2 regions of the Bradyrhizobium sp. SEMIA genome follow, and region 2 is predicted to be linked to the other one. Evidence: predicted binding sites of a transcription regulator. Region 2 holds the regulator's gene; the other holds the start of a gene.

Region 1 (12,117 bases), 98 kb from region 2:
AGCGGATCGCCGTGACCAGCATGAGATCGTTCGGGTCGCGCGCGAGGCGGATGGTGATGGCGCGGGAGTCGGGCTTGGCGAGAGGAATCCTAGTACCGTGCATCTGCAAAACTCCTTGCGTGAATGATCGCGGCCGGCATGCGCATCGGCTGCCTGTGCCAGGGACGCTGGTAGCACCAGAGGTCGGGTTGGAAGCTTGGGACAGGCTCGAATCCTGTCGCCCTCATGATGCCGCGGCCGGCCACGGTTGACGGCTGCGCATAGCAATCGGCGCTGCGAAACCTTAGCTGTCGCAGATGAGCCGCGGCCTTGCCGAGACCGGCGATGCCACGACCACTCGCCGCGATCGCCCAGATGTAGATGGCAGCAACGTCCTGCCTTGGCGCGGCGAGATAGTGCGTCTCGGGCGCGGTCAGGCAGATCTCGTCGAGCAGCAGCGCATCGTGCCCGCGCTCGCTCAGGAACAGGAAGGCCATGCCGCCGAGCAGCTTGCCCTTGCGGCTGAACGTCAGGATGCTCTGAGGATCGAAGGTGAGATATTTCGCGAGCTCGGCCGCGCCAATCTCTACGCCTGGCACCAGCCGATGCGCCATTTCCGAAAGCGCCGCAATTTCGGAAAATTGCGCGCAACGGACATCGACGTCCGGGCTTTGCGGCAGCGCATCGAAATCATGCCTTGCGGCAAACGAGCCCCTTTCCATACTCATGTCGTCCCACTATCGTTCGAAGCCTTCAGCGCCCCGCTACGACATTGAGCTTAGCGGTTGGGGATCAGGAGTATGCAGCAGTTATTGCACCGGGGTGCTGCGATGATGCAGCACCGTGAAGAAGCCCTGGATGCATCCTGGGACGATTTGAAGCTGTTTTTAGCGTGCGCAAAATATAAAAGTTTTCGCAACGCGGCCGAGGAGCTCGGGCTCACCTCGACCACCCTGATGCGCAGGATCGATCGGCTCGAAGAGAGCATCGGCTGCAAGCTGTTCCTGCGCGACCAGAGCGGGCTGACGCTCAGCGACGAAGGCACCGCGATGATCGCCGACGTTGCGCACATGGAGCGCCACGCCTTCAACGTCTTCCGCCGCGCCTCGCGCTCGTCGAACGACACCGCGGGCACCGTGCGCGTCGCGGTGACGGAAGGCCCCGGCAATTTCTGGATCCTGCCGCGGCTGATCGACTTCCAGAAGACCTATCACAAGATCACCGTCGACCTGCGCTGCGCGATGGAGCAGGCCGACGTCGCGCGGCTCGAATCCGATATCGCGATCCAGCTCGAGCCGCCGACCAATCCCGATCTGATCGTCACCAAGCTCGGCCGCCTCCACATCTATCCCTTCGTCTCCAGGGAATACGAGACCCTCTACGGCCTGCCGGCAACGCTCGCCGATTTGAAGAACCATCGCATCGTCAAACAGACCGCCCCGCAAATCGACGACGGCGCCTATGCCCGCATTCTCGGGCTGACGTCGCTCGAAGGTATCGTCGGGATCAAGACCAATTCATCCGTCGGGGCGCTCTATGCGGTCGAACGCGGCGCCGGCATCGGCTTCCTGCCGACCGTGTCGATCGCGCTCGGCGCGCCGCTCGTCGCCGTCGATCTCGGCGTCAGCCACCACGCCGATCTCTGGCTCACTTATCACAGGGAGTTCCGCAGTTCCGAACGCCACAAGATCGTGGTCGACTGGCTGAAGAGGATCTTCGATCCCAGGACCTATCCCTGCTTCCGCGACGAGTTCATCCACCCGAACGCGCTGGTGCCGATGATGACGGCCGTGCGCGAAGGGTTTGGACTGAGCGGTTACGTCGCGGCGACGCCGACGTAGAGCATGATGCGGAAAAGTGCGTAGCGGTTTTCCGGAAAGATCATGCTCAAAAAGCGCGATGGTGATTCATCTTCATCCCATCGCGTTTTAGACGCCAGCGGGATCCAGCTTACCAACGATATTCGAAGCCGGCCGTGCCCTGGTGCGACGTCAGCTCGTTGCGGAACTTTCCGTCGTAATTGACGTAGAGCCGCGCCGTGTTGGTCAGGCTGAGCGAGGCCGAGGCGCCGGCATCCATGCCGTAACGGCTCTCGCCGATGCCGGGCACGACGATGCTCTGGGTCCCCAGGCTGACCTGAATCGATCCGAGGTCCTGGTGGAAATTGTCGACGAACTTGCCGTAGGCGGACAGGTCCAGGATCTTCTGGTCGAGGATGAAGTAGCGGCCGATCTCGCGCCGATCATGACGCGCGCGCGTGAGAGGGTGGTGGAACCGACGTTGAGCGGATCAAGGCCGCCGGCCTCCTGGAATGCCGCGCTGGTGGCGCGCACATATTCGACCGCGCCCTTGGGCACGATGCGCATCTGGTCCTTGGTCCAGTAGTAGCTGATCTCGGTCAGGGCGCCGTCGACCGCGGCGCGATAGCCCGCGGTCGCAAGGCCGAAGCCGGTATCCCGGCTGGAGTGGACCTTGCCGAAGCCGTGCACCAGCGCGAAGGCCCAGGTCCATGGTCCCTTGTCGACCGAGCCGTTGAAGCCGAGCTGCGTCAGGTCAAGCGTTGCGGACTGCAGCGCAAGCGGCACGTCGATGTCGGTGTGGCTCTGGTCGACCGAGAAGCCGAGATTGACGCCAGGCGCAACCCGTGCGCCGAAGCCGGCAACGCCGCCGAAGGTCTTGCGCTTGTCGCCGACGAAGTCGCCTTGCGCATCGGTGCGAACCGAGATGCCGTAGCCCTCGAACCAGGTGCGGTAGCGCGGATCTTCCGTGCTCGCCGACGCGCCGCCGCCACCTGGATTGGTGCGGAAGGCGCGGTTGAAACCGCCCGAGGCCTGGTTGCCGAGCCGCTCCAGAAAGCCCGAGCCGAGATCGAGCGCGGCGTTGCCGGCGGATTGGTCGTCATTGGCCGACGTTGGCGATGGCGTCGGAGGCGGCGGCCGTCTCTGCGCCAAGGCGGGCGTCGCGGCCACGGTCAGGCCAATCGTCACCACAATTGCCATGACAAATGTGGTGACGATTGCCTTGGCGCGCGGGAGCATGGGCATACCACCGCTCCCCTCCAACCGGATCGCCCGCCGTGTCCCCGAGAGCTGCGACGTGCAGCGCATAACGACAAAATCCCAAAGCGAAAAGCGACGCGCAAAAATGCAACACGCGCCACGCTGCATGCGACGATTTGCGCTGAACTGCAACGGTGGGTCAATCGGGTGCAGGGCGCGAGCAGGAGTGATTGCCCCGGATTGTGGTTCCGCTGCCACAGGTTCGAAATAGCGGCTGCAGATAGCCGGACCGCTCTTGAAAATCGCGCGCGGCTTGCTAACGGGCGATTTTCATGTTGCAATATTCGACACAATCGGAATTGGCCGCTCGGCTGTGCGTTTCGCGACATTGAGACTCAAGACTCGAACAGACTTCCGGAAGCCCGTTTGTGGCGTGGCACGCGAAACAGCGGCCGCGTCTTTTTTGTATCTAGTGGAGGAGACTGAGGATGCCGCAAAAGGGCACCGTCAAATGGTTCAACCCGACCAAGGGCTATGGGTTCATCAAGCCGAACGGCGGCGACAAGGACGTGTTCGTCCACATCTCCGCCGTCGAGCGCGCCGGACTTTCGACACTCAATGAGAACCAGGTGGTTGAATACGACCTCGTGGAGAACCGCGGCAAATCATCCGCGGAGAACCTCAAGGTCTCCTGATGTCTCTCAAGCCTAGCGCGAGAGATCATGACGTTGCCCCCGGCTCTGCCGGGGGATTTCGTTTGTGACGACGACTCGCGCTTCAGCCCACCACAGGCGCAACCAGAAAATTCTCCGACGCAGAGCTTCCCGCCGTCCTGCACACATCGCCCTCGATCTGGACCTTGCCAGTTGCGAGCAGCCGCAGCGCTTCGGGATAGATGCGGTGCTCGACTTCGAGGATGCGCTCCGACAGCGTGTCGGCGGTGTCGTGGTCGCTGACGGGCACCGCGCCCTGCATCACGATCGGGCCGGCATCGGTCTCGGGGATCACGAAGTGCACCGTCGCGCCGGACAATTTCACTCCGGCGCGCAAGGCCTGGCCGTGCGGATCAAGGCCGGGGAACGACGGCAGCAGCGATGGATGGATGTTGAGCATCCGCCCGTACCAGGCCTTGGTGAACTCGGCCGTGAACAGGCGCATGAAGCCGCCGAGACAGATCAGCTCGATGCCATGCTGGTCGAGCGCTGCCTGCAGCACATTCTCGAAGCCGGCGCGGTCCTTGCCGAACGGCTTGCTCTCGATCACCAGCGTGTTCACGCCGGCCGCCTTGGCCCGTTCGAGCCCGAGGGCGTCGGCCTTGTTCGAGATGACGAGCGCGATCTCCGCAGGGAAATCCGGCGCGCTGGCGGCCCTGATCAGTGCGGACATGTTGGAGCCGCGGCCGGAGATCAGGATGGCGACGCGGCGCTTCATCACAGCGCCAGGTCGAGATGGCCGTTATAGACGACGCGATGCTCGCCCTCGGCCGGGATCACGGTGCCGAGCTGCGCCACGGTCTCGCCGGCATCGGCGAAGACCCGCACGACCTCCTCGACCTTGTCGGGCTCGACGATCGCGATCATGCCAATGCCGCAGTTGAAGGTGCGCAGCATTTCGAGTTCGGCGATGCCGGCCTGGTGCGCCAGCCATTTGAACACCGGCAGCACCGGAAGGCGCGCGAGGTCGATGCCGACGCCGAGATGGCTCGGCAGCACGCGCGGAATGTTGTCGGTGAAACCGCCGCCGGTGATGTGGGCGAGCCCCTTCACCGCGCCGGTCTCGCGGATCGCGCGCAGGCAGGATTTGACATAGAGCTTCGTGGGCGTCAGCAGCGCGCCGCCGAGCGTCATCACCGGTGCGAACGGAGCCGGCGCCTCGAAGCCGAGGCCGGATTGTTCCACGATCTTGCGCACCAGCGAGAAGCCGTTGGAGTGCACGCCCGACGAGGCAAGGCCGATCACGGCGTCCCCCGCGGCGATATCCTTGCGCGGCAGCAGCGTACCGCGCTCGGCGGCGCCGACGGCAAAACCGCCGAGGTCGTAATCGCCATCCTTGTAGAGGCCGGGCATCTCGGCGGTCTCGCCGCCGATCAGGGCGCAGCCGGATTCCCGGCAGCCTTCGGCGACACCCGCGACGATCGAGGCCGTGGCCTCCGGATCGAGCTTGCCGCAGGCGAAATAGTCGAGGAAAAACAGCGGCTCGGCGCCCTGCACCACGAGGTCGTTGACGCTCATGGCGACGAGGTCGATGCCGATGCCGCCATGCAGGCCGGTCTCGATCGCGATCTTGACCTTGGTTCCGACGCCGTCGGTGGCGGCGACCAGGACCGGGTCCTTGAAACCGGCCGCCTTGAGGTCGAATAGGCCGCCGAAACCGCCAATCTCGGCGTCGGCGCCGGGCCGCGCGGTGGCGCGCACCATCGGCTTGATCAGGTCGACCAAGCGGTTGCCCGCGTCGATATCGACGCCTGAATCGGCGTAAGTGAGGCCGTTTTTGCGGTCGGTCATGCCCGATTTCCAGTGGGTTTGCGGCTGGTTACGTCGAATTCCGGGGACGCGCAATGGCAAGCGTGGCGCCCCGCCCTATACTATGTAGAGATATCAACCGGTTCAGCCTCCCTGGGGGCCGGATTCGAGGTCAGACCGGGTGCCGGGAAGCGCCGCGTGAGTATTCCGAACATCATTACCCTGGGCCGCATCATGCTGGTCCCGATCATCGTCTGGGCCATCGTGTCGAGCCAAATGGAGGTGGCATTCGCCGTCTTCCTGATTGCCGGCATCAGCGACGCCGTCGACGGCTTCCTGGCCAAGCGCTTCAACATGACGAGCGAGCTTGGCGCCCTGCTCGACCCGCTCGCCGACAAGGCGCTGCTGGTGTCGATCTACCTCGCGCTCGGCATCTGGGGCGACATCCCGCGCTGGATCGTGATCCTGGTGGTGTCGCGCGACATCATGATCGTCGCAGCGGTGATCGTATCCTGGCTGTTCGACAAGCCCGTCGAGATGAAGCCGTCGAAAGTATCCAAGCTAAACACAGCGGCCCAGGTGTCCTACGCAGCGCTGGTGCTGGCCGCCCTTGCCTTCGGCTTCAAGCCAGCGCCCTATGATATCATCCTGATGGGTCTCGTCACGGTCTTCACGCTCTCCTCGGTGTCGCTCTATCTCGTCGAGTGGCTGCGGCACATGAGCACGATCGAGGCCAAGTGAGTTGGGATCTGTGAGTTGACGACTTTTCGGTGAGGGACTTGGCCCCGCAACAGGCCAACTCCCGCTCGATGAAGTCGAATCTCGTCAAACACGGCCGGCACGCCGGCATGGAGCAAAGCAAGCGTGGCAGGCCGCGTTCATCCCCGACAATTGGCGTTTTCGCTTCCGCATGCGGAGAGCCTCAGCCGGGACAATTTCCTCGAAGGCCCCGCGAACGCCGCCGGCCTTGCCCTGATCGACAGCTGGCCGGATTGGTCGAACCGGATCATGTGGCTGGCCGGTCCCGAAGGCAGCGGCAAAAGCCATCTCGCCGCGATCTGGGCCGAAGAGGCCGGCGCCCGCTCGACCACGGCCAATGCGTTGACCGCCGCAGGCGTCCCGGGCGCGCTCGCCACTGGCGCGCTGGTGGTCGAGGATCTCAAGGCCGGGGATTTTGACGAACGCGCCCTCTTCCATCTGATGAACCTCGCCCGTGAGGACGGTGCCTACATCCTCTTCACCGGACGCGACGTGCCGGCATCGCTCGAGATCGAGCTGCGCGACCTGCGCTCGCGCCTGCGTGCGGTGCCCGTGATCTCGCTGCTGCCTCCCGACGACCAGCTCTTCCGCGGCCTGATCGTCAAGTTCTGCGCCGACCGCCAGCTCACGATGGACGAGAGCATCGTCAGCTACCTCGCCACCCGCCTGGAGCGGTCCTCGGCGGCCGCCCGACAGGCCGTAGAGCTGCTCGACAGCGAGGCCCTCCGGCTCGGCCGTCCCGTCACACGGGCGCTGGCCGCCGAGCTGCTGCGGGACGCCTGAGCGCCGCTCGGGCGCCCTTTTCCGCTCTTTGCCGCTCTTGCTCCCCTTGTCGCCCTTGGCCGCTTGACGCGGCGCGACGGCGGAACATCAATGTCATCGAAACGTCATCGCACTAACACATGCTCCCGCCGGTTTTTGCGCATAAGTCGCAAGGTGGGGCGAACTGGATGGACCGACTTCTCATGGACTCAGCGCAAGCCGTTGAAACTAAAGAAAAAGCCCCTGAGACCGAGGGCCTGCCGGCAATCGCCACGAGCCCCGAGCGGTTCATCAATCGCGAGCTGTCCTGGCTGCATTTCAACCGCCGCGTCCTGGAGGAATCGGTCAATCCCAGCCACCCCATGCTGGAGCGGGTGCGATTCCTGTCGATATCGGCGAATAACCTCGACGAGTTCTTCATGGTCCGCGTCGCCGGCATCAAGGCCCAGGTGCGCGAGGGCATTGCCGAACGCGCGCCCGACGGCCTGACGCCGTCCGAGCAGCTTGCGCTGATCAACCGCACCGTCTCCCAGCTCGCCTCCGACCAGCAGGCGATCTGGCGCGACCTGCGCGGCACGCTGGCCGATGTCGGCATCGTGCTCGTTGACGGCAAGGACGTCACCAAAGCGGAGCGGACCTGGATCGAGGACTATTTCCTCAACAACGTGTTCCCGCTGCTGACGCCGCTCGCGATCGACCCGGCTCATCCCTTCCCGTTCATTCCGAGCCTCGGCTTCACCATCGCGCTCCAGCTCACGCGCGAGGCCGACGGCAAGCAGATGAACGCGCTGATCCGCATGCCCGGCAAGATCGACCGCTTCATCCGCCTGCCGTCCGAGGGCAAGGCGGTGCGCCTGCTCTCGCTGGAGCAGGCGACCGGCCTGTTCATCAACCGTCTTTTCCCCGGCTACAATCTGCACGGCCAGGGCGCCTTCCGCATCATCCGCGACTCCGAGCTCGAAATCGAGGAAGAGGCCGAAGACCTCGTCCGCCTGTTCGAGACCGCGCTGAAGCGCCGCCGCCGCGGATCGGTGATCCGGCTCGAGATCGACGCCAAGATGCCCGAGGAGCTGCGCAGCTTCGTGCAGCACGCGCTGTCGGCCGCCGATGACGAAGTGTTCCTGGTCGATGGCGTGCTCGCCATGAACGAGCTCTCGCAGCTCACCCGCCTCGACCGGCCCGACCTCGAATTCACCCCTTACGTGCCGCGCCATCCCGAGCGCGTGCGCGAGCATGGCGGTGACATCTTCGCGGCGATCCGCCAGAAGGACCTCATCGTCCACCATCCTTACGAATCCTTCGACGTCGTCGTGCAGTTCCTGCAGCAGGCCGCGCGCGATCCCGATGTCGTCGCGATCAAGCAGACGCTGTACCGCACCTCCAACAACTCGCCGATCGTGCGCGCGCTTGCGGAAGCCGCCGAAGCCGGCAAGTCCGTCACCGCGCTGATCGAGCTCAAGGCTCGGTTCGACGAGGAAGCCAACATCCGCTGGGCGCGCGACCTCGAGCGCGCCGGCGTGCAGGTCGTCTATGGCTTCCTCGAATTGAAGACGCACGCGAAACTCTCGATGGTGGTGCGCCGCGAGGGCGGCAGCCTCACGACTTACGTCCACACCGGCACCGGCAACTACCATCCGGTCACCGCGCGTATCTATACCGACCTCTCCTACTTCACCTCCGATCCGACCATCGGCCGAGACGCTGCGCGCGTGTTCAACTTCATCACCGGCTATGCTGCTCCGAGCGATCTGGAGAAGATGGCGGTATCGCCGCTGACCCTGCGCAAGCGCATCATCGAGCACATCCAGGGCGAGACCGCGCATGCCCAGCACGGCCGTCCCGGCGCGGTCTGGATGAAGATGAATGCGCTCGTCGATCCCGACATCATCGACGCGCTCTATGAAGCCTCGCAAGCCGGCGTGCAGGTCGAGCTCGTGGTGCGCGGCATCTGTTGCCTCAGGCCCGGCATTCCCGGCCTGTCGGAGAATATCCGCGTCAAGTCGATCATCGGGCGATTCCTGGAACACGGCCGAATCTACTGCTTCGGCATGGGCCAGGGCCTGCCGAGCGCCAAAGCTGCTGTGTATATCTCGTCCGCCGATATGATGCCGCGCAACCTCGACCGCCGCGTCGAGGTGCTGTGTCCGCTGCAAAATCCCACGGTGCATCAGCAGGTTCTCGAACAGATCATGGTCGCGAACCTGAAGGACAATGAGCAGAGCTGGCAGTTGTTGCCGGACGGGTCCTCAACGCGTATGAAGGCCGCGAAGGGCGAGGAGCCTTTCAACGTGCACAACTACTTCATGACAAATCCGAGTCTGTCTGGCCGTGGAAAGTCGCTCAAGGAATCCTCGCCGCGCCGCCTCACGCGCCGTAATGAACGTCATCAATCCTGATCCGGGACCGTCGACGTGAAGCGGCCGCGCAAGCGCGGCTCGAGCGTCGCGGTCATCGACATCGGGTCCAACTCGGTCCGTCTCGTCGTCTATGAGGGGCTGACGCGGAGCCTCCTTCCGATCTTCAACGAGAAGACGCTGTGCGGCCTCGGGCGCGAGGTGCAGAGCACCGGCCTGCTCGCGCCTGACGCCGTCGACAAGGCGCTGACCTCGCTGAAGCGATTCCGCGCCCTGTGCCGCGTGATGCAGGTCGGCCGCGTGTTCGCGATCGCGACCGCGGCCTGCCGCGACGCCTCCAACGGCCCCGACTTCATCGCCAAGGCCGAACGCATCTGCGCGGTGAAGATCGAGATCCTGTCCGGCCCGCGCGAGGCGCGGCTGTCGGCACTCGGCGTGATCTCCGGCATCCATCTTCCCGACGGCATCGTCGGCGATCTCGGCGGCGGCTCGCTCGAATTGATCGACGTGCGCCGGAACAGCGTGCGCAGCGGCGTGACGCTGCCGCTCGGCGGCCTCGCGCTCCAGGACCTCGCGCACAAATCGCTCAAGCGCGCCGACCGCATCGTGCGCGAGGAGATCGATGAGGTGCCGCAGCTCGTCGCAGGCCGCGGCCGTGCCTTCTACGCCGTCGGCGGCACCTGGCGCGCGCTCGCGCGCATCCACATCATCCAGAGCGGCTATCCGCTGCAGGTGATGCACGGCTACTCCATTCCCGCGGCTGAGGCGCTCGACTTCTCGCGCCGCCTGCGCCGCCTTGCCGCCACCGGCATGCTCGCCGACATCGAGGTCGTCGCCGACGCTCGCCGCCCGCTCCTCACCTATGCGGCGCTGGTGCTCGAGCACATCATCCGCGTGGCAAAGCCGAAGACCATCGTGTTCTCGACCTTCGGCGTCCGCGAGGGCCTGCTGCACGAGAAGCTCACGGAAAGCGAGCGCAACAAGGACGGGCTGATCTGCGCGGCCGAGGAGCTGAACCAGCTGCTGTCACGTTCGGCGAAGCATGCCCGCGAGCTGATCGCCTGGACCGATATCCTGGTGCGCGTGGTGAAGCTGCGCGAGACGCCGGAGGATCGCCGCCTGCGCCACACCGCGTGCCTGCTCTCCGACATCGGCTGGCGCGTGCATCCGGACCATCGCGGCGAGCAGACGCTGAGCCTTGTCGTCAACGCCAATTTCGGCGCCATCACTCACACCGAGCGCGCCTTCGTCGGCTTGTCCGTATTCTATCGCTATGCGGGCCTCAGCGAAGAGAACCAGCCGCCGGCCACGATGCAGGAGCTGCTGACGCCGGCCCAGCTCGAACGTGCCCGCCTGCTCGGCGCGGCGTTTCGCGTCGCCCATCTGATCTCGGCGGCACGTCCCGGCGTGCTGCCGGCCACGCATTTCCGCAGCCAGGGCCGCAGTCTGATGCTGGTGTTCGAGCACCGGCTCGTCGACCTCGTCGCCGACCGCGTCGGCAGCCGCTTCCGCCAGCTCGCCCGCCTGATCGGCCGCAACGGCTCGATCGTGCGGCGGTAGGCTAGTCTGTTCCACCTGTGAAAGCAGACATCACGTCGTCGAAGACTGAGGACCGCTAAGGGCCACAAGCAGACGTTACGCCTCGGCTCATCCCGGGTGAGTCCGACTTCGCGACGACAAACCAAGTAAGACTTACTTACGTGGCTCGGTCACCACCTTGGTTGATCCGTCCGGCGCTGCCTGCATTCCCGGGGGGCTTTGACCTTGCGGGCTTTCCGGCGGCGCGCCCCCCGATTTCGTGTCCAGCGGTCCGGTCCAACCTTGTGGCTGCAATTGACCTTTTTCTTCTGGTGCCGAGCGTCCAGTTGTCATGTCCTTGGGGTCGGTCTGCGCTGCCGCAAATCCGCACGACAACGCCCAGCCGACTGCCGTTATCAGAATGATCCGCATTGCGAGACTCCGCTTGGCTGATCGAACCAACAGGCGGGTCCCGCTTCAGTTCCCTCCCCGCAAACGATCTCCGCCTCGGGTCATGGCCGATCTTCGCGGCTTCCGCTCTCCGCCCAACTGCGGACGCGTCGACAGCCACCGGGACCTCCAGCCACGGCCAGGAGCGGAAGCCGCGATTTGGACCACAGGCCCGCTGCCATGATCGGCGATAAGTATCGTACGTGAAGTGGTTCACAAATGGACGAGTGAGACCGCGGTACGCTAACCGGGCCCTTGGCCGACGTGCACCAGTGGGATCAGCAGGTTCGAGATCGAACATCGACGTTCACCGCTCGGTCGCATGTATCGTATTTCTCAATGCTGACTCCATGAACTGCCAAATTTGGTTCGAGGGCATTCTGTGCGGCCGGGAGCCCAAGAACGACAAATCTCTTCGCGCAACTCAGAACGTTGATTGGAGAATAAGCCAAACGATAAATCAGATGGAGGTTCCGATGGTGAAGAGAGCGATCACGCTTGGCGGTGGGGGCCCGGCAGCAGGGCTGCATATCGGGGTTCTGGAAGCTCTCGCCAATGCAGGAATAACCTTCGACGTGTGGGCATTGTCGTGCATCGGCGCCTGGGTTGGGATTGTCTATAACCAGTTCGACGACAAAGTAGTTGCGAATAAATACAGGGCGAAAAGGACCTATGAATTCTTCAGGGATAACGTGTTTCGCGACGACGAAAGCTACAAGCGCTTTCCCATCAACACGGTGTTCGGCCCGGATTGGGGAACCATCAGCAAGGCTATGTCCGACTTCGTCACAGATGCCAATACCTATAAGCATTTGTGGGATCCGCAGGCGATGG
Region 2 (12,117 bases):
TATCGTCGCCGAGCAGCTGGGCGAAGCAGGCGTAGCCCCAATCGTTCATGTGCAGGCCGTCGGCGATCACGAAACTCTCGACCGGAATCGATTGGTTCTCGTGCCAGTCGCGCATCACCTCGAAGCGCGGGAAAATGCCGACGTGACGGAGCTCGGCGACCTTGCCGAGCAGCTTCACCATCTTGCCGGCGCTCTCCTTGCGCTGGTTGACGGCCGGCGAATATTGCGGATCGACCAGCACGATGTCGGCGCCGCCGGCGGCCTGGATGCGGGCGATGCCGTCCTCGACCATCTTGGCGGTGTCGCCGGGATCGAGGTTGCGCAGCACGGCGTTGGTGCCGACCTGCCAGATCACCAGATCCGGATGCACGTCGATCACCTCCTTCTGGAGGCGCTTCATCATCTCGGGCGCGTCCTCGCCGCCGACGCCGGCATTGACGACGGTGATGTCCGCGGTCGGATATTGCCGGCGCAGCTGCGCGGCGAGACGGTTCGGATAGTTGAACTCCGGGGAGCTCGCACCAAATCCCGCGGTCGACGACGAGCCGAACGCGACGATGACGACGGGCTGGCCGGCGACGAGCTTGCTTGCGACATGCGGCAGCGAGCCCATCGCCTTCGGGCCGCCCTTGTTCGCGTCCTTGGGAGGCAGGCAAGGCACGCGGCTAAGGATGTCGCCGGCGGATTTCGCGACCTGCTTCACCTTGTCGATGGCACGCGATGTGATACCGCGCTGCTCGGGTGACGTCGCGGCGACGGTGGTCTGGGCGGGCGGTGCGGAATTAGCCGATCGGGTGTCGCCTGCGCGGCTTGCGCCTGCGCGCGCGACTGCGAGGCCGGAGTCAGCAACAGCAGCGCCGCCGCCGCGGGCGCAGCCAGCGATGCCGTCAGGCAAAAAGGGCGGAAGGTACTCATTAACGCTAGTCCTCAATTCTGCTGCTGGGCCGGCCCCAGATGGGCAGCGTCGATCACGAACTGTGCCAACGCCCGGCCCAGGCAATCATGGACCTGTTTCGCCAGCTCTGGCCCGCGGGACGGGCTGAACAGGTCGAACTGCCCCTGATCATTCCACTGCCGCATGATTGCGAAACGATCGAACAGCGGGACGTCATGCTCCTGCGCCACCACCCGCATGTTGTCGAGATATGGCGGCACCGAGATCATGGTTTCGGTACGCGGGCTGTACTGCAAATTCATCAAGACGACGTCAGCCCCTGCATTTTGCAGCGCGGCAACCCCTGAGGTCACAGCGCCGCGGAAATCGTCGGGATCGATGGCTCGGATAGCATCCACGGTCCCGGTCTGCCAGATGACCAAAGTAGGCCTTTTTGCTTCCATCAGCTTAACGAAGGTCCCGGCCGCCTCCTCGGCCGTCTTCTTGCTCTGTATTTCTACGGAGACGTGCACGACCTCTGGCGGCGGCAACTTGTCCTTCAAAATGACCTGCATCCGCGCGGGATAGGAGCTGTCCTCCGAGGCCGGAATCCTGGTCGAACCGCTGCCGATGACGAGGATTTCGAGCGGTTTGCCCGTCTTAACCGCATCGGCGACCCTGGGAAGCTGGCTCTCGCTGGTGAGCAGATAGGACGGCAATTCGCAGGCTGCCGGCGCGGCAGGAGCGGCAGCAGACGCAGCATCGCCCGCGCGCGCCTGGGGCGCGGCGAGACTACCGCATAGCAGGACCAGGCTCAGGAGAACCTTCGCCTTCATCAGCCCCCTCCCGCCAGATCGGCGTTGCCGACGGCGTTTTTGGTTTTCGCACCGCTCTTGTCAGCCACGCGCTTGTACCACGAAATGACAGAGGCCACGCCCCACATGATCAGGATTCCGCAGAGACTAATCAGCGCATGCATGACCGCGCCGCCGGAGACTTCGGCCAGGACGAAATGGCCGGCAAAGGCGAGGAAGACGCCGAGGCAGAAGATCTCGAGCGAGTGCTGGCCGCACAGGATCAGCGGGCGCAGCCAGGGCGATTTCAGGCCCGGCCATTCCCGCGGCAGGAAGCGCACGGTGAGCGCGGCCAGCGCCAGGAAATGCGTGAAGCGCAGCACATCGAGGTCCGTCTTGTCGATCGGATACATCCACTGCTCGAGCCGCTTCGGCATCAAATGCGAAAGCTGCGGCACGTACCAGGTCAGCGTCACGTAGAACGCCGCAACGATATAGGCGATCGCGATCCACATCGTCACCGGCGAGGCCAGGATACGCGACATGCGCCGCGCACCTCCGAGCGCGCACCATGCGCCGAACACGAACAGCAATTGCCAGGCGAGCGGATTGAACGCCCAGAAGCCGTTCGGATAGGCGGAGAAGTAGAGATCGAATTCCCAGGTCACCGCATAGAGCACGGCCGAGAGCGCCAGCGTGACGTCGGGCTTCCACTTCATCGACCACAGGATCAGCGGCAACGCCAGCATCAGCACGATGTAGAGCGGCAGCACGTCCATGTTGACGGGGCGGAAGCGCAGCAGCAACGCCTGCACGATGGTGATGTCGGGCTGCTTGAGGAAATCCATGATCCCCATCTCTTCGGTGTAGAGCGGGTTCTCGAAGCTGGTCGCCACATAGGAGATCTCGGCGAGGAAGATCGTGAACAGGAAGACGTGGGCGACGTAGATCTGCCAGACGCGCCGCAGGATGCGCGCGGTGGCAATGACGAAGCCGCTCTCCAGCATCGCCCGGCCGTAGACGAAGGCGGCGGTGTAGCCGGAGATGAAGATGAATATCTCGGTGGCGTCGCTGAAGCCGTAATTGCGGATCGTGAACCAGGTCAGAAGGCTCGGCGGCAGATGGTCGATGAAGATCAGCCACAGCGCGAGGCCGCGGAACAGGTCGAGCCGGAGCTCGCGCTCGCCGATGGCGGGCAGCGAGATGGCCGGGGCGGCCGCGCGCGGTTTTGCGGTTCCCGCGATCGATCCCGTCACTTGGTCGGCAATGGTCATCGGGGCCTAGACACCCTTGCGCAAGTCGCGACGCATGAAGGAGTTTACAGCTCCGGCCATTATCTCGCAAAGCGGCCGGATCACATTTGGGGGTCTACTTCCTCGCGAATTCTGGCGGGACGATGTCGTGAAAACCACCTCGGGCGTTTGGTTCCGGAGCCGGATTTCGTTATGATGGCGGTCATGTACCGCGCCGTGACCCGCCAGATCGAAGTGACCGTCGAGCCGAACTTTGTTCCGGAGCAATCGTCGGCCGACCGCTCGCGCTTTTTCTGGTCCTATACCATCGTCATCACCAATTCCGGCGAGGAGACCGTGCAGCTCAAGACGCGGCACTGGATCATCACCGACGCCTCCGGCCGCCAGCAGGAGGTGAAGGGCGAGGGCGTGGTCGGCGAGCAGCCGATCCTCGCCCCCGGTGAGCGCTTCGAATACACCTCGGGCGTGCCGCTCTCGACCGCCTCCGGTTTCATGACCGGCCGCTACCAGATGGTCAGCGAAAGCGGCGAGCGTTTCGAGATCGAGGTGCCGACGTTCTCGCTGGACAGCCCGGACAGCAAGCGGGTGTTGAACTAGGGCGGTGCCGTAGGATGGGCAAAGCGAAGCGTGCCCACCAATCAACATCGCGAGTGCGGTGGCATGGTGGGCACGGCGCTTTGCGCCTTTGCCCACCCTACGGCACCGAGCACTTGACCGGCAGTACCCTTACGCGTCCTCGACGCCCGCCTCATCCGGCGTGAACTGATACACCGAGCTGCAGAACTCGCAGGTCACGACGACCTTGTCGTCCTTGACCATCGCGGCGCGATCGTCAGGCGAAAAACTCTTCAGCATGGACGCGACTGCATCGCGCGAGCAGGAGCATTGCGCCTTGAGAGACAACGGCTTGAACACGCGCACGCCGCGCTCGTGGAAGAGACGGTAGAGCAGCCGCTCGCCGGACAGCTCCGGATCGATCAGCTCGACATCCTCGACGGTCTCGATCAGAGACCGCGCCTCGACCCAGGCGTCGTCCTCGGCAATGCTGTGCACTTCGGCGCCTTCCGGGGCGTCGCCGGGATGCAGGTCGGCCTGCCGCGCGCGCTCCGGCGCTTTCGGCAGAAACTGCATCAGCATGCCGCCGGCGCGCCAGCGATGTTTGCCGCCGTCGCTACTGCGCCACTCCTCGCCGACCGCAAGGCGCACCTTGGTCGGGATCTGCTCGGAGCGCAGGAAATACTCGTGGGCGGCATCTTCCAAACTACCGCCGTCGAGCGCGACAAGGCCCTGGTAGCGGCTCATGTCGGGACCCTGGTCGATGGTCATGGCGAGATGGCCGTGGCCGAGCAGCGCGCCGGAATCCCTGGCATCACCAAGGCGCGCGGCATCGAAGCGCGCATAGGCGCGCAGGCGATCCGGCGCCTGGTAGTCGACCACCAGGAACGACACCGGACCGTCGGTCTGGGCCTGCAGGATGAAGCGGCCCTCGAATTTCAGCGCCGAGCCGAGCAGCGTCGTCAGCACGATGGCCTCGCCGAGCAGCTTGCCGACCGGCGCCGGATAATCGTGCTTGGTCAGGATCTCGTCGAGCGCGGGACCAAGCCGCACCAGGCGACCGCGCACGTCGAGCGCGTCGACCTCGTAGGGCAGCACAGCGTCATCGATCGGAACCGCTGATGGCGCGCGAACCGGGCCTTCAGGCCCGGTTTTCATGTCAGGGGATTGGAAAACCATGGCGCTTTATCTGGGGTCGGAGGGCGAAAATGGAAGGGCTGCAGAGCAGCGTGTTCCGGGAGCAGTGATCATGGCACGCGATAACGCAAATTCGATGTCGTCCCGGGGCGCGCGACTTGTCCGCCGAAGGGCGAAGGCGGAAGCGCGAGCCCGGGACCCATAACCACAGGCTGCAGTTCGGCGAAGACTGGTCAGCCTCTGCCAGCCTGCCACAAGAGAGTGACCGCGGTATGGGTCCCTGCGTTCGCAGGGACGACGATAGTGTATGAGGCGGCCGCGGCGAATTCCAACGCGCCTACTTCACCGCGTCGAAGCACCAGGCCAGAATGCCCTTCTGCGCATGCAGGCGGTTTTCCGCCTCGTCGAACACGACCGATTGCGGGCCGTCGATCACCTCATCCGTGACCTCCTCGCCGCGATGAGCCGGCAGGCAGTGCATGAACAGCGCGTCGGGCTTGGCCAGCGACATCAGCTTGGCATTGACCTGGTAAGGCTTGAGTACGTTGTGACGGTGCTCGCCTTCCTTGTCGCCCATCGACACCCAGGTGTCGGTGACAACGCAATCGGCGCCCTTTACGGCCGCCTCCGGATCGGTGCCGAGCACGATCGGCGCGTTCGTCGCCTTGATCCAGTCGCGCATCACCTTCTTCGGCGCGAGCTCCGGCGGCGTTGCGACATTGAGCTTGAACTTGAAGCGCTCGGCGGCGTGCGCCCAAGAAGCGAGAACGTTGTTGTCGTCACCGGTCCAGGCCACCGTCCGGCCCTCGATCGGGCCGCGATGCTCCTCATAGGTCATGAGATCGGCCATCACCTGGCAGGGATGCGAGCGCCGGGTCAGGCCGTTGATCACGGGCACGGTCGCATGTTGCGCAAGCTCCAGCAGCGCCTCGTGGTTGAGGATGCGGATCATGATGGCATCGACATAGCGCGACAGCACGCGCGCGGTGTCGGCGATGGTCTCGCCGCGGCCGAGCTGCATCTCGGCGCCTGTGAGCATGATCGGCTCGCCGCCGAGCTGGCGCATGGCGACGTCGAACGACACGCGGGTGCGGGTCGAGGGACGCTCGAAGATCATCGCCAGCGTCTTGCCTTCGAGCGGCTTCACCGGCTGGTGCGCCTTCTGCTTCGCCTTCATCGCGGAGGATGCGGCGAGCATGCGCTTGAGCTCCGTCAGCGGCAGCTCGTTGATGTCGAGGAAATGCTTGGGTGAACTGCTCATCAGCTTGCCGCCCGCTTGTTGCCGGCAAGGGCCGTGCAGGCGCGCTCGAGCCGCGCGACGCTATCCTCGATCTCGGTTTCGGTGACGATGAGAGGCGGCAGGAAACGCACGACATTGTCGCCGGCGCCGACCGTGAGCAATTTTTCGTTGCGCAGCGCCGCGACCAGATCGCCGGAGGGCACCACGGCCTTGATGCCGATCAGGAGCCCCTCGCCGCGCACTTCGCTGACGACGTCGGGATGACGGTCGATCACGGAGGCGAGCTTCTGCTTGAGCAGCAGCGACATCTTCTGCACGTGATCGAAGAAGCCGGGCTTGAGCATGACGTCGAGAACGGCGTTCGCAGCCGAGATCGCGAGCGGATTGCCGCCGAAGGTCGAACCGTGCGAGCCGGGCCCCATGCCGGAGGCCGCCTCTGCGGTCGCCAGCACCGCGCCGATCGGGAAGCCGCCGCCGAGCGCTTTCGCCAGCGACATCACGTCAGGCGTCACGCCGGTGCGCCGATGCGCGAACAGATCGCCGGTGCGGCCCATGCCGGTCTGCACCTCGTCAAACGCGAGCAGCAGGCCCTTCTCGTTGCAGAGCTGGCGCAACGCCTTGAGGAAGGCGGGCGGCGACGAACGCACGCCGCCCTCACCCTGGATCGGCTCGATCAGGATGCCGGCGGTCTGCGGGCCGATCGCCTTCTTCACGGCCTCGATGTCGCCATGCGGCACCTGGTCGAAGCCGTCCATCGGCGGACCGAAACCTTCGAGATATTTTGCAGATCCCGTTGCAGCCAGTGTTGCCAGCGTGCGGCCGTGGAAGGCGCCTTCGAAGGTGATGATGCGGTAGCGCTCCGGATGCCCCTTGGAGAAGTGATGATGGCGGACCAGCTTGATCACGCCCTCCAGCGCTTCGGCGCCCGAATTGCAGAAGAACACGAAGTCCGCAAAGCTCTCGCTGCACAGGCGCGCGGCGAGCTTCTCGCCGTCGGGGCTCTGGAACAGGTTCGACATGTGCCACAGCTTCGTCGCCTGCTCCTGCAACGCCTTGACCAGCGCGGGATGGGCATGGCCGAGCGCGTTCACCGCGACGCCCGAAGTGAAGTCGAGATAGCGCTCGCCATTGGTCGCGATCAGCCAGCAGCCTTCGCCGCGCTCGAAACCGAGGTCGGCCCTGGCGAAAACGGGGAGCAAATGCGGCGCGGCGCTGTTGGTCATGACGATCACTTGGATGTTGCGGACGGCTTGAGTGCATTGCGCAACGCACCATTGACCGGCCCGGAAAACGAAACGTGCCGCCTTTTAAGGGCGGCACGTGCGACTATCTTATGCCTGGTGAGACGGGTGTCAATGCCGCCCGAAAGCCCCGGGAAACGCTGAATCCGTAGTCTTGCGGTGCCGATTTTGCGGGATTTTCACCACGGAACATGTGGAAGCGAGTCGGCGGACTCTTGCGCGCGAGTCACGCCATATTGTAGCGTTTGGACTGTCAGATACGACATCTCGTGCAGCAGTTCTGATCCCAAGAGTCCTCATGTACCGGCGTAAACGTTCGGGCGCATCCTGCGTGCCCGGCGAGCCTTAAGGGATTCTGGCGGCACGGGTTTTTCAAGGCTTAGGCATTCGCTGTGAGGCCCCAGGATGGCTGGCCGGCAGCGAGGGAAAGGGTGCAATGACGGTTTTGACCTGGTCCGATGATCGCGTCGAGCAGCTGAAGAAGCTCTGGGAGGCCGGACTTTCGGCCAGCCAGATCGCGGCCGAGCTCGGCAATGTGACCCGCAATGCCGTGATCGGCAAAGTGCACAGGCTCGGCCTGTCCGGCCGCGCCAAGAGCCCCTCATCGGCAGCGCCCCGGCCGCGCAAGGCCCGCCCCGCGCAGCACATGATGCGCGTGAGCCGTCCGATCTCGCGCGGCAACACCGCACTGGCGCAGGCCTTCGAGGTCGAGGTGGAGGCCGAGCCGGTCACCTACGATAACGTGGTGCCGATGAGCCAGCGGCTGTCGCTGCTGGAGCTGAACGAGGCGACCTGCCACTGGCCGGTCGGCGATCCCTCGAGCCCGGATTTCTTCTTCTGCGGCGGCAAGGCGCTTTCCGGCCTGCCCTATTGCGCGCAGCACTCGCGCGTCGCCTACCAGCCGGCGGCGGATCGTCGCCGTGCGCCGGCAAAGCCCGGCACGCGCTGAACGCTGCTTCAAACGACATCGTCCCGGCACGCGACCGGGACGACCCGTGACATAAAAAAGCGCGCCACTTGGCGCGCTTTTATTTTGCTCGCTTGCAATCGTTCTTACGTCTGCTCCGCCTTCGCAAAGCGGTCGTCGAGCGCGTAGCCGGCGCCGCGGACAGTGCGGATCGGGTCCTGCTCACGACCGAGATTGAGCAGCTTGCGCAGGCGGCCGATATGCACGTCGACGGTGCGTTCGTCGATGTAGATGTCACGGCCCCAGACGCTGTCGAGCAGCTGCTCGCGCGAGAACACGCGGCCCGGATGCTCGAGGAAGAACTCCAGCAGGCGATATTCGGTCGGGCCGAGATCGATCGGCCGGCCCGAGCGCGCGACGCGGCGCTTGTCGCGGTCGAGCTCGATGTCGCCATAGGCGAGCACGGTGGCGAGCCGCTCCGGGCTTGCGCGCCTGAGCAGGCCCTTCACGCGCGCCAGCAGCTCCGGCACCGAGAACGGCTTGACGATGTAATCGTCGGCGCCGGTCGCAAGCCCCCGCACCCGCTCGCTCTCCTCGCCGCGCGCGGTGAGCATGATGATCGGCAGCTGCTTGGTCTCCGGGCGGGTGCGCAGCCGCCGGCACAGCTCGATGCCGGAGAGGCCCGGCAGCATCCAGTCGAGCACGATCAGGTCGGGGATGTGTTCTTTGAGACGGGTGTCGGCGTCGTCGCCGCGCATCACCGTCTCGACGTCATAGCCGTCGCCTTCGAGGTTGTAGCGAAGCAGCTCGGTGAGAGCTTCCTCGTCTTCAACCACCATAATGCGTGCGCCCATGGTGTCGTCGCTCCTTGACTCTTCAGCTATTCGGGACCGTTGTGGCAAAGGTCGTCATGTCACCCTTCGGCCGCTTGTCGGTGATCGCCTGGCCCTCGATCATGTAGAACACGGTCTCGGCGATGTTGGTGGCATGGTCACCGATGCGCTCGATGTTCTTGGCGCAGAACATCAGGTGGATGCAGAACGAGATGTTGCGCGGATCCTCCATCATGTAGGTGAGGAGCTCGCGGAACAGCGAGGTGCAGATGGCGTCGACTTCCTCGTCGCCCTTCCACACCGCCATCGCCGCCGGCAGGTCGTGCGCGGCGTAGGCGTCCAGCACCGACTTAACCTGCTGCTGCACGAGGTCGGTCATGTGCTCGAGGCCGCGGAACAGCTTGAGCGGATGGAAGTCCGTCTCCAGCGCCGCGACGCGCTTGCCCATGTTCTTGGCGAGGTCGCCGATGCGCTCGAGATCGGTCGCGACGCGCATCGCGCCGACGATTTCGCGCAGGTCCACCGCCATCGGCTGGCGACGGGCGATGGTGAGAACGGCGCGCTCCTCGATCTTCTTCTGGAGCGCGTCGATCTCGGCGTCGGTCGCGACCACGCGCTGGCCGAGCGCGACGTCGCGGCGGATCAGCGCGTCGACGGAATCGACTATCATGCGCTCGGCGAGGCCGCCCATCTCGGCGACCAGGCGCGTGAGCTCCTGGAGGTCGGTGTCGAAGGCCTTTGCGGTATGTTCAGAACCCATATCCCGTCTCCTCAGCCGAACCGGCCGGTGATGTAATCCTGCGTCCGCCGATCGCTCGGCGACGTGAAGATCTTGCTGGTGTCGTCGAACTCGATCAGCTCGCCAAGATACATGAAGGCGGTCTTGTCAGAGACGCGGGCCGCCTGCTGCATGTTGTGGGTGACGATCGCGATCGTGTAGTTCTCGGACAGCTCCTGGATCAACTCCTCGACCTTGGCGGTCGAGATCGGGTCCAGTGCCGAGCAGGGCTCGTCGAACAGGATCACCTCGGGCCGCACCGCGACGGTGCGGGCGATGCAGAGGCGCTGCTGCTGGCCGCCCGAGAGCGACAGGCCGGACGCGTTGAGCTTGTCCTTGACCTCGTTCCAGAGGGCGCCACCGCGCAGCGCCTTCTCGACGCGGTCGTCCATCTCGGACTTCGAGATCTTCTCGTAGAGGCGGATGCCGAACGCGATGTTCTCGTAGATCGTCATCGGGAACGGCGTCGGCTTCTGGAACACCATGCCAACGCGGGCGCGCAGCAGGTTGAGGTCCAGCTTGGGGTCGAGGATGTTGGTCTGGTCGAGCATCAACTGACCGGTGACGCGCTGGCCCGGATAGAGGTCGTACATCCGGTTGAAGATGCGCAGCAGGGTCGACTTGCCGCAGCCCGACGGGCCGATGAACGCCGTGACGCGGTTGGTGCCGAGCGTCAGGTTGATGTTCTTCAGCGCGTGATGCTCGCCGTAATAGAAGTTGAGGTTGCGCACCGTCACCTTGGCCGGGGCTTCGGGTAGCGGCTGCGAGCCGTGCTGAACGGGCGTACTGACGGTAACTGACATATCGCTCATTTTGCGGTCCTCTCGGCGCTCAGGATGCGCGCGCCAATGTTCAAGGCAAGCACGGTCAACGTGATCAGCAGGGCGCCGCTCCAGGCGAGCTGCTTCCAGTAGGCGTAGGGGCTCTGCACGAAGTTGTTGATGGTCACCGGCAGGTTGGCCATCGTCTTGTTCAGGCTCAGGCTGAAGAACTGGTTCGACAGCGCGGTGAAGAGCAGCGGCGCGGTCTCGCCGGCGACGCGGGCGGTGGCCAGCATCACGCCGGTGATGAGGCCCGAGCGCGCGGCGCGATAGGCGATGCGCTTGATCACCAGCGAACGCGGCAGGCCGAGCGCGGAGGCCGCCTCGCGCAATGCGTTCGGCACCAGCAGCAGCATGTCCTCAGTCGTGCGCAGCACCACCGGAATGACGATCACGGCGAGCGCGAGGCAGCCGGCGATCGCCGAGAAGCCGCGCATCGGCACCACCACAGCGCCGTAGATGAACAGGCCGATGATGATCGAGGGTGCCGACAGCAGGATGTCGTTGATGAAGCGGATCACCGAGGTCAGCTTGTCGTTGCGGCCGTACTCGGCGAGATAGGTACCGGCGAACATGCCGAGCGGCGCGCCGATGCCGACGCCGAGCACGGTCATGATCACCGAGCCGACGATGGCGTTGAGTAGGCCGCCCTCGGTCGAGCCGGGCGGCGGGGTGTTTTCGGTGAAGACCTGGAGGTTGAGCCCGGTCAGGCCGTTGTAGAACAGCGTCAGCAGGATCAGCGCGAGCCAGGTGACGCCGAAGGCGGCGGCGGCGAGGCAGAGCGCGCGGATGACGATGTCCATGCGGCGGCGGCGTGCGTAAATCGGGTTCATGTTACTTCCCCGCTTTCTTTTCGAGACGCAGCAGCATCAGGCGCGCGGCTGCGAGCACGAAGAATGTCAGCACGAACAGCAGGAGGCCGAGCAGGATCAGGCCGGACTGGTGCAGGCCGTCGCTTTCGGCGAACTCGGACGCGATCGCCGCCGAGATCGTGGTGCCCGGGGCGAAGATCGACGAGGAGATGCGGAACGAGTTGCCGATGATGAAGGTCACCGCCATGGTCTCGCCGAGCGCGCGGCCGAGCGCCAGCATGACGCCGCCGATGACGCCGACGCGGGTGTAGGGGATCACGACGCTGCGGACGACTTCCCAGGTGGTGCAGCCGACGCCGTAGGCGGCTTCCTTGAGCACCGGCGGCACCGTCTTGAACACGTCGACCGAGATCGAGGTGATGAAGGGCAGCACCATGATGGCGAGGATCAGCGAGGCGTTGAACAGGCTGAGATAAGACGGGGGACCTGCGAAGATCGCGCCGAGCACGGGGATGCCGTCGAAGATCTTGATCATGAACGGCTGGAAGGTGTTGGCCAGGAACGGGCCCAGCACGAAGAAGCCCCACATGCCGTAGATGATCGAGGGGATGCCGGCGAGCAGCTCGATCGCCATGCCGATCGGGCGGCGCGCCCATTGCGGGCAGAGCTCGGTGAGGAAGATGGCGATGCCAAGTCCGACCGGAATGGCGATCGCCATCGCGATGAACGAGGTGACGAGCGTGCCGTAGATCGGGCCGAGCGCGCCGAGCACGGGGGGATCTGCCGACGGCGCCCAGCGCTGCGTCCACAAGAAGGAGATGCCGTATTCCTTCATCGCCGGGAAGGCACCGACGATCAGCGAAACAATGATG

Evidence for each region. Region 2 encodes PhoB, which activates phosphate uptake and scavenging genes when phosphate is short. Its sites were predicted from a motif close to TGTCATNNANCTGTCAT; they were not measured.
Region 1: FOM02_RS42250 (RNA degradosome polyphosphate kinase) is a predicted target of PhoB. The motif match lies at 7,074-7,090, and genes of this name have one in related genera.

What each region holds. Positions count from the first base shown of each region.
Region 1 is NZ_CP046601.1:8,824,039-8,836,155, reverse strand. It holds gene FOM02_RS42295 (GNAT family N-acetyltransferase) at 1-103, opposite strand, end outside; gene FOM02_RS42290 (hypothetical protein) at 90-707, opposite strand; gene FOM02_RS42285 (LysR family transcriptional regulator) at 780-1,820, shown strand; partial or broken gene FOM02_RS42280 (autotransporter outer membrane beta-barrel domain-containing protein) at 1,930-2,978, opposite strand; gene FOM02_RS42275 (cold-shock protein) at 3,467-3,673, shown strand; gene purN (phosphoribosylglycinamide formyltransferase) at 3,756-4,409, opposite strand; gene purM (phosphoribosylformylglycinamidine cyclo-ligase) at 4,409-5,482, opposite strand; gene FOM02_RS42260 (CDP-alcohol phosphatidyltransferase family protein) at 5,639-6,181, shown strand; gene FOM02_RS42255 (DnaA ATPase domain-containing protein) at 6,305-6,982, shown strand; gene FOM02_RS42250 (RNA degradosome polyphosphate kinase) at 7,165-9,357, shown strand; gene ppx (exopolyphosphatase) at 9,373-10,875, shown strand; gene FOM02_RS42240 (hypothetical protein) at 11,008-11,265, opposite strand; gene FOM02_RS42235 (patatin-like phospholipase family protein) at 11,760-12,117, shown strand, end outside.
Region 2 is NZ_CP046601.1:8,922,131-8,934,247, forward strand. It holds partial or broken gene FOM02_RS42700 (SGNH/GDSL hydrolase family protein) at 1-915, opposite strand, end outside; gene FOM02_RS42705 (SGNH/GDSL hydrolase family protein) at 928-1,710, opposite strand; gene FOM02_RS42710 (OpgC domain-containing protein) at 1,710-2,942, opposite strand; gene apaG (Co2+/Mg2+ efflux protein ApaG) at 3,126-3,518, shown strand; gene FOM02_RS42720 (Hsp33 family molecular chaperone) at 3,648-4,655, opposite strand; gene argF (ornithine carbamoyltransferase) at 4,951-5,874, opposite strand; gene FOM02_RS42730 (aspartate aminotransferase family protein) at 5,874-7,076, opposite strand; gene FOM02_RS42735 (GcrA family cell cycle regulator) at 7,531-8,043, shown strand; gene phoB (phosphate regulon transcriptional regulator PhoB) at 8,148-8,855, opposite strand; gene phoU (phosphate signaling complex protein PhoU) at 8,878-9,594, opposite strand; gene pstB (phosphate ABC transporter ATP-binding protein PstB) at 9,606-10,424, opposite strand; gene pstA (phosphate ABC transporter permease PstA) at 10,421-11,266, opposite strand; gene pstC (phosphate ABC transporter permease subunit PstC) at 11,268-12,117, opposite strand, start outside.